Regions from separate parts of the Streptomyces sp. NPDC043853 genome, predicted to be linked through region 2. Evidence: riboswitches for the same ligand, from Rfam matches in the RefSeq annotation. Region 2 holds a riboswitch; the other holds the start of a gene.
What was found. A riboswitch is a leader RNA that binds a small molecule or an ion and turns the genes downstream of it on or off. The one in region 2 is predicted to bind guanidine.

Region 1 (4,237 bases), on a different contig from region 2:
CGGCCATGCGGCCGCGTCGACCAAAGCGCGCGAGCTTAGTACGGAGGGGCGATCCACGCGATCGGTTTATGCCCGTACGGAGCGGGACGACCCTCCCTCGGGTAGACACACCATCAGGTACGGACAACGACATTTCACTTCACGCGCGGGCCAGTCACGCGCGGCGCCGAGGAGCCCTGGAGATGAGCGACCCGTCACCACCGCCGGCCTGGTCTCCCCGCGACCCCGACACCCCCGCCACCGGAACGAGGCCGAAGGGGAAGGGGCAGGCGAAGGAGAAGGCCAAGGGGAAGGGGAAGGGAGAGGGGAAGGCGAAGGGGATGAAGCGGCAGCGGACCGGCCTGCGCCGCCTGGTCCCCACCTGGCGCATGCTCCTCGGCACGTTCCTGCTCTGCGCCCTGCTCGTCCTAGGCGCCCTCGCCGCCGGCTACCTGCTCGTCGACATCCCGCCCGCCAACTCCGCCGCCACCGCGCAGTCCAACGTCTACCTCTACGCGGACGGTTCACCGCTCGCCCGCGACGGCGAGGTCAACCGCCAGAACGTGGCCCTGTCCGAAGTCCCCCGCAGCGTCCAGCGCGCCGTACTCGCCGCCGAGGACCGGGACTTCTACTCCGAGCGCGCCGTCGACCCGGCCGCGATGGTCCGCGCCGCCTGGAACACCCTGAGCGGCAAGGGCGTCCAGTCCGGCTCCACCATCACCCAGCAGTACGTCAAGAACTATTACCTGGGCCAGGAACAGACCATCACGCGCAAGGTGAAGGAGTTCTTCATCGCGATCAAGCTCGGCCGGGAGAAGTCGAAGGACTACATCCTGGAGGGCTACCTCAACACCAGCTACTTCGGCCGCAACGCGTACGGCATCCAGGCCGCCGCCCAGGCGTACTACGGCAAGGACGCGATCCGGCTCACCACCACCGAGGGCGCCTACCTCGCCACCCTCCTCAACTCCCCCAGCGCCTTCGACGTGGTCACCCACCCGCAGAGCCGCGACCGGGCCGTGGCCCGCTGGAACTACGTCCTCGACGGGATGGTCAAGAAGGACTGGCTGACCCCCGCCGAGCGCGCGACCGCCCGCTTCCCCGAACCGCAGAAGGTACGTGCCGCCTCCGGCCTGTCCGGCCAGCGCGGCTACCTCGTCGAAGCGGTCAAGGACTACATCACCGCCCACGGGATCCTCGACGAGAAGACCCTCGCCGAAGGCGGCTACCGGATCACCACCACCATCGACAAGCGCCGCCAGACGGCCTTCGTGAACGCCGTCGAGGAGCAGCTCGTCAGCCGCCTCGACCCGGGGGCCCGCAAGGCCGACCGGCTGGTCCGGGCCGGCGGTGCCTCCATCGACCCGGCGACCGGCAAGGTCGTCGCCCTCTACGGCGGCATCGACTACACCCGGCAGTACGTCAACAACGCCACCCGCCACGACTACCAGGTCGCCTCCACCTTCAAGCCGTTCGTGTTCGCCTCCGCCGTCGAGAACGGCTCCCGCACCCAGGACGGCCGCCCGATCACCCCCAACACCCTCTACAACGGGGACAACAAACGCCCCGTCACCGGCAGCCGGACCCCCTACGCACCCGAGAACGAGGGACAGGTCTCCTACGGGGACATCACCGTCAGCACCGCCACCGACCTGTCCGTCAACGCCGTCTTCGCGCAGCTGGTCGTCGACGTCGGCACGCAGCAGGTCAAGGACACCGCCGTCGCCCTCGGCATCCCCGCCGGCACCCCCAACTTCGACCTCGGCCCGGCCATGGCGCTCGGCACCCTGCAGGCCTCCGTCCTCGACATGGCCCAGGCCTACGCCACCCTGGCCGACCACGGCGTGTACACCCCGTACACCCTGGTCGAGAAGATCACCAAGCGCGGGAACACCATCCCCCTGCCCCAGCGGGCCCCGCGCCGGGCCATCGGCCGCGAGGCCGCCGACACCACCACCTCGATGCTGGTCAGCGTGGTCGACAACGGCACCGGCACGGCAGCCCTGGCGGCCGGCCGCCCGGCCGCGGGCAAGACCGGCACCGGCGAACTGGACCGCTCCGCGTGGTTCGCGGCGTACACCCCGGACCTGGTGACGGTGGTCTCCGTCATGGGACAGGACCCGGACACCGGGACCCTGGAGTCCCTGTACGGCGCCCTCGGCGAGAACCGCATCAGCGGCGGCGGCTACCCCGCCCGGATCTGGGCCGCGTACACGAGGGAAGCGCTGCGGGGCTCGGAGCCGGCCGATTTCGACCTCGAACTCCAGCCGGGCGCGTACCAGCCGCCGCCCCCGCAGCCGCCGTTCCCGCCGACCGGCCCCGCCTCCGAACCTCCCGGCACGGGCCGCCCACCGGACGGCACCCGGCCCCCGGCGTCGGAGCGCCCGACCCCGGACCTGCCGGACGGGGACGGCCAGGACCAGGGCGGCGGGGACGACGGGGGCCGCGACAACGGGGGCCGCGACCAGGGCGGCCAGGACAACGGCGGGCAGACGGACGGCCCGCGGACCGACGAGGGACAGACGAACGCCGGACAGACCGACGGCGGACAGACGAACGGAGGCCGGACGGACGGCGGCCAATCGAACGCAGGACAGACGAACGGGGGCCAGAGGAACGGGGGCCAGACGAACGGCGGACAGACCGACGGCGGCGGCACCACCGGCTTCCCCGGCTGGTGACGACGGCGGGGCCCGCGCCGAAGGCGCGGCCGCCCGGGACGGAACGCCTGCAGTACTAGTGCCCGGAAGTCGCCTTCAGCCCCACCACCGCGACCAGCAGCAGACAGATGAAGAAGATCCGGGCGGCGGTCACCGGCTCGCCGAGCACCGCCATCCCGAGCACCGCCGCACCGGCCGCGCCGATGCCGACCCACACGCCGTAGGCCGTACCGATCGGCAGCGACTTCGCGGCGAACGACAGCAGCACCATGCTGGCGACGATCCCGGCACCGGTGAACACGCTCGGCCACAGCCGCGTGAACCCCTCGGTGAACTTCATGCCGATCGACCAGCCCACTTCGAGCAGACCGGCGAGCAGGAGCAGAACCCAGGCCATGACAGGCACCTCCGGGACGAGTACGGAACGGGGGTGCGTCGTCTTGTCGTACCCGGTACGGCGCGTCTCGTCGGGGTTCGTCCCCACCGTAGCAAAGGGCACGCAAAAGGGCCGGTGACCCCGGTCACCGGCCCTCCAAGACTTCGCCCCGCGGCCTCTACAGGTAGAGCCCGGTGGAGTCCTTGGACCCCTCCAGCCGCTCCGCGGCCACGGCGTGCAGGTCGCGCTCCCGCATCAGCACGTACGTCATGCCCCGGACCTCGACCTCGGCCCGGTCCTCGGGGTCGTACAGCACCCGGTCACCGGGCTCCACCGTGCGCACGTTCTGCCCGACGGCGACCACCTCGGCCCAGGCCAGCCGCTTGCCCACCGCCGCGGTCGCGGGAATGAGGATGCCGCCGCCCGAGCGGCGCTCCCCCTCGGGGGAGTCGGACCGTACGAGCACGCGGTCGTGCAGCATGCGGATGGGCAGCTTGTCGTGGGTGGGGTTCTCGCTCACGCCAATGAACCTACCTGCTCCGGTCAGCCGCGCTTGCGCCGGGCCGAAAGGGCGAGCAGCCCGATCACCCCAACGGCGACCAGCGCGACCGGCAGGACCCGCTCCGGACGCGGCGCACCGGAGCCGTCCCACAGGCTGCCCCTGACGTCCTCGACCACGCGTTGGACGGTGCCGAAGGCACGGCCGAGGGTGTGGTCCACATGGGAGACGGCCTTGGCCTTCGCGTCCCCGATGATCGTCTTCGGGTGCATGCGCACCCCGATCTCGTCGAGCGTCTCGGCGAGCTGCTCGCGCCGGCGCACGATGTCCGCCTCGATCTGCGCTGGGGTCCTGGCTTCGGGCACCGCGCCGCCTCCGTCGTGGTCTGTGGTCACTGTCCGGTCACTGTCCTGTGCGATCAGTCTGTCAGCTTACGCTCGGGGAGGTACCGATCCCCTCCCGAGGAGACAGTGAGACATGAGCGAGCGACTGCAGCCGGGCGACACCGCGCCCGCCTTCACCCTGCCCGACGCGGACGGCAACGAGGTCTCGCTCGCCGACCACCTCGGCCGCAAGGTGATCGTCTACTTCTACCCGGCGGCGCTGACGCCGGGCTGCACCAAGCAGGCCTGCGACTTCACGGACAACCTTCAGGTCCTGGCCACCGCCGGCTACGACGTCATCGGCGTCTCGCCGGACAAGCCGGAGAAGCTGGCGAAGTTC
Region 2 (4,237 bases):
CTGGTCTGCGGGATGAACCTCGCGCTGCTGGAGGGGCTGCTCGGCACGGACGGTCCCGTCCGCGCCCGGATGGACCCCCGGCCGGGGGAGTGTTGTGTGATCGTCGAACCTTCTAAAAACAATGATGATTGACATAGAAGGAAGGCGCGTGCTGGGATGAGGCCATGACCGCATCCACGCCCGCCGCCCACCTCGCCCAGTTCAACGTCGCCACGCTCCTCCACCCTCTCGACGACCCGCGCATGACGCCGTTCGTCGAGATGCTCGAGCCGCTCAACGCCGCCGCCGACGGCACGCCCGGCTTCGTCTGGCGCCTCGTGGAGGAGGGGGCGGACGACGCCACCGCCCTGCGCCCGGCGGGCGAGGACCTGATCGTCAACATGTCCGTGTGGGAGACCCGGGAAGCCCTGTGGGACTTCACCTACCGCAGCGGGCACCTGGAGGCGATGCGCGGGCGCCGCAACTGGTTCGAGCGGCACGTCGAGGCGCACCTGGTGCTCTGGTGGGTGCCCGCCGGTCACCTCCCGACCGTCGACGAGGCCCTGGAGCGGCTGGCGGACCTCCGGACGCACGGCCCGTCCCCCCGTGCCTTCACCTTCGCGTCCTCGTACACCGCGGCCGAAGCGGCCGAGCACCTGCGGCCGGTGCCGCCCGTGCCGCCCGTGCCGTCGGTGCCGTCGGCGCGGACCGGCCGAACCGTGGACGCGCCCGCGTCGTAGGCGGGGTGGGGACTACAGGGTGCGGGCGGCGTCGACCCCGTCGGCGACGGGGAACAGCCGGTCCGTGCCGGAGAGGTCCAGGAGCTTCCCCACGGCGTGCGGGAGGGGTCCGGCGAGGACCAGGTGCACCGTCTCCCGCAGGTGCAGGAGGCAGCGCAGGCCCATGGAGTCGATGAAGGTCAGGCCGGTGACGTCCAGGACGAGGCGTTCGACCCCCGGTTCGGCGGCGGCGCGCTCCCCGGCCCGCTGGAGGGAGTCCAGGGTGTCCATGTCGAGGTCACCCTGGCAGCGGATGACCCGGACGGGTCCGGCACCCGGATCGGTGTTCACCGTCAGAGGCATCGCCGGCTCCCTTCGCCCTCACCTCCGATCATCAGATCACGCGACGGAGAAGACCGCCCGTGCGGCCCGACGGGGCCTGCACGCCGGCCGACCGAAGAACGGGCCGCGCGCTGTCCCTCCTTCGCCCGCCCACCGGGTGAGGAGGGTCACGGGCGGGCGCGGTCCCGTCGGGACGTTCCGCGTTGCTAGATTGTCCGGCGGCCCGGTTCCCAGGCCCCGGACGAGATGCGCCGTACCCGGTTACGCACGACGACGCGCCAGGCGCCGTCGCTCGCACCGACAGCTGCCGACCGCTGTCCGGACCCGGGCGGCGTCCCCTCGTCGCACAGATGGGCCGAACACATGACCGTGCCGCTCACCCGCAGCCTCTACCGGACGACCGCGCACGCGAGCGGTGGCCGTACCGGATCGGTCCGCACCGACGACGGGAGGCTGGACGTCCACCTGGCCCCGCCGCGCAAGAAGGTGCCCGGAACCACCAACCCGGAGCAGCTGTTCGCCGCCGGGTTCGCGGCCTGCTTCACCTCCGCGCTGGCCGAGGTCGCCGGCGAGTACGGGGCGGACGCCTCGGCCGCGCGCGTCGCCTGCTCGGTGGAGCTGGGCACCACGGACACGCCCGCCGGCTACGGCCTCGCCGTCAGCCTCACCGTCTCCCTCCCGGGGTGGGACGCGGCGGACCTGCTGCCCCTGCTCCACCGGGCGGACGCGGTCTGCCCCTACTCGCAGGCGGTGCGCGGGAACATCGAGGTCTCGCTGCTGGCCGTCGACGACAGTGCCACCGACAGTGCCACCCACACCGACACCGGCACCGGCACCGATGCCTGAGCCGGTACCCGTTCCCGGGTCCGCCCCGCGACCGGGCGGCCCGGGTGTCCCGGTGCCCGAGCGGGGCGCGTGGCTGCGCCGCGGGATCAGCCGCAACGGCGGACCCCTGGTGGAGGACGGCGAGGTGGTGTGGCTGCAGGCCGGACCGTACTTCGCCGACAGCCGGGGCTTCGCCGGTGAGACCTCCTTCGACGGCCGGCAGGTGCACTTCCACCACCTGACGGGAGAGCCCGGCGAGGACGCGGGCACCTTCCGGTGGGACGGCCCGAACCTCATCGAGTGGGGCGCCAACACGGACGGCAGCACCTTCCTCGAGGTCTGGACCCCCCTGCCCGTCGACGACGCCACCACCGGCTCCTGGTCCGGCACGGACCACCACGTCGTACGAGTCGGCCGCCACCTGGTCCACGTCGACTCCCGTACGGGCACGTACTGGCGCATGTGACCGCGGTCCGACGTGCCGTGCTCGGCGGACCGGCTGTGCCACGCCCGAGAGGACCCGGCGGTCTTCTCGTGGCGGATGGCCGTGCTGCGCCGTTTTTTCGTGCCGAGTACCGGCAACGGCCATAAAACGCCGCAGAGTTATGCCCAGAAGGTGACTTTCTGCGGTGTTGTCGCGTCGGATAGCAATGACGCGGCGCCTGGTACGGCCCGCCGACCGTCGGCGGCGACGACCCCAGCGTGCCGAGGAAGGGACCTCCCGTGATCCGCACCCGTTACGCCGCCGCTCTGGTCACCATGGCCGCCACCGCCCTCGCGATCACCGCGAGCCCTGCCTCGGCGGCGCCCGGCGACACGCTCACCATGTGCTCCAGCACGCTCACCCCGGACGGCTGGGTGGACGTCCAGTGGTGGAACAGCGGCGGGTGCGGCTCCGGCTTCACGCCCAACACCAAGCAGATCAAGGACCTCCGGGGCTACCCCGTCGGCACCCAGGTCAACGCCTGCGCCTCCACCTGGCCGCCCGCCGGCTGGACCATCACCAGCACCTACTACTCCAGCGGCTGCCGCTACTCCGCCGTCCCCAGCTTCAACCCCAACACCTGGACCCTGAAGCGCACCTCCTGACCCCCACCGGGCGGCGCCGTGGCCGGCCCCGGATCCCGGTCGCGGTCGGCGACCTCCGACTGCGGGGCTCACAGCGCCGGTTCGCGCAGTCCGCCGGGTGCGGACCCGGTGCCCGCCACCGCGCCCAGGCGGGTGAAGTACTCGGTCGCCATGATCTGCTCCCGGACCGCAGCCGGCAGGCGGGCGAGGAGGCAGGGCAGGGACCGGTCGCGGGCCACCTCGCTGCGGTGGGCGCGAACCGCGGCCCACTTCTGTGAGAGCCGGTCGCTCACGTCGACCGTCGCGGTGACGTGCTCGTCCGGAACGGCCAGCACCTGCTTGCCGACCCGCGCCAGGAGCGGGCCCAGCTCGCCCACCCCCGAGACCGGATGGGTGGCCGCGTACAGGGCCGCGGGCTGCCAGGGTGCTCCGGTATCCGGGTACAGGTGCTCCAGACCGGCGGCGTGGAACGCGAGGACCGCCGCCCGGTGGGTCCGTACGTGATCGGGATGCCCCGTCAGCTGTCCGTAGCCGTCGTGGGTCACGACCAACTCGGGCCGGACCGCCCGGATGTGTTCGACGAGGAGTCCCACCACCTCGTCGACCGGTGCATCGCACAGCCGGGGCCGTCCCGGCGCGGACTCGGGGACGCGGACGTCGGCGAACCCGAGCAGCCGCGGTTCCCCGGCGCCCAGGAACGCGAGGGCGTCGGCCAGCTCTGCGGAGCGATGAGTGCCGGGTGCCCAGGTGGCGGTGACCACGGCGGTCCGGGCGCCCGCGGCGGCGTGCTGTGCGAGGACACCGCCGGCCAGCAGGGACTCGTCGTCCGGGTGCCCGAAGATCCCCATCAGGGAGGGGAGGGCGGCGGCCGGCGCGGTGGTCCGTGGAGGTGGCCCGGTGCGTGGGGTCGTCATGTCACCGATGGTGACGCGGTACGGCCCCGGAGGGGAATCCCTCCGGGGCCGTACCGTGCAGTGCCGTGCAGTGCCTTGCCGCGCAGTGCGGGGCCGGCTGACGGGTCAGTCGGTGAGGTACGCGCGGAGGACGGTGATCTCGGACTTGTTGCCCGAGGTGTCGACCACCGTGCCGCGCAGCGAGACATGGCCGCCCGCCGGCGGGGTCTGCACCGTGACGGCGCCGTCCTGGACCGGCAGGGCCTTCCAGGTGTACCCGTCGTCGTAGGAGACGGACACCGTCAGGGACTTGAGTCCCTTGCCCGCCGCCGGGCCCTGGACGGTGACCGGCACGCGGTGCGGGTGGCCCCCGTTCACGGTGCCGTCCGGCCGTACCTCCGGAGTGAACCG

Region 1: another riboswitch for guanidine. It lies ahead of AC067U_RS24035 (DMT family transporter); the one in region 2 lies ahead of AC067U_RS26205 (Ohr family peroxiredoxin).

Annotation. Positions count from the first base shown of each region.
Region 1 is NZ_JBWKDJ010000009.1:202,687-206,923, forward strand. Features, by position in the region: gene AC067U_RS24030 (transglycosylase domain-containing protein) at 183-2,660, shown strand; gene AC067U_RS24035 (DMT family transporter) at 2,716-3,036, opposite strand; guanidine-III (ykkC-III) riboswitch at 3,069-3,141, opposite strand; gene AC067U_RS24040 (GroES family chaperonin) at 3,194-3,535, opposite strand; gene AC067U_RS24045 (DUF3618 domain-containing protein) at 3,559-3,879, opposite strand; gene bcp (thioredoxin-dependent thiol peroxidase) at 3,992-4,237, shown strand, end outside.
Region 2 is NZ_JBWKDJ010000011.1:56,698-60,934, reverse strand. Features, by position in the region: gene AC067U_RS26220 (helix-turn-helix transcriptional regulator) at 1-132, shown strand, start outside; gene AC067U_RS26215 (DUF3291 domain-containing protein) at 165-719, shown strand; gene AC067U_RS26210 (STAS domain-containing protein) at 732-1,061, opposite strand; guanidine-III (ykkC-III) riboswitch at 1,257-1,320, shown strand; gene AC067U_RS26205 (Ohr family peroxiredoxin) at 1,404-1,886, shown strand; gene AC067U_RS26200 (hypothetical protein) at 1,939-2,331, shown strand; gene AC067U_RS26195 (hypothetical protein) at 2,589-2,954, shown strand; gene AC067U_RS26190 (PIG-L deacetylase family protein) at 3,023-3,847, opposite strand; gene AC067U_RS26185 (S8 family peptidase) at 3,953-4,237, opposite strand, start outside.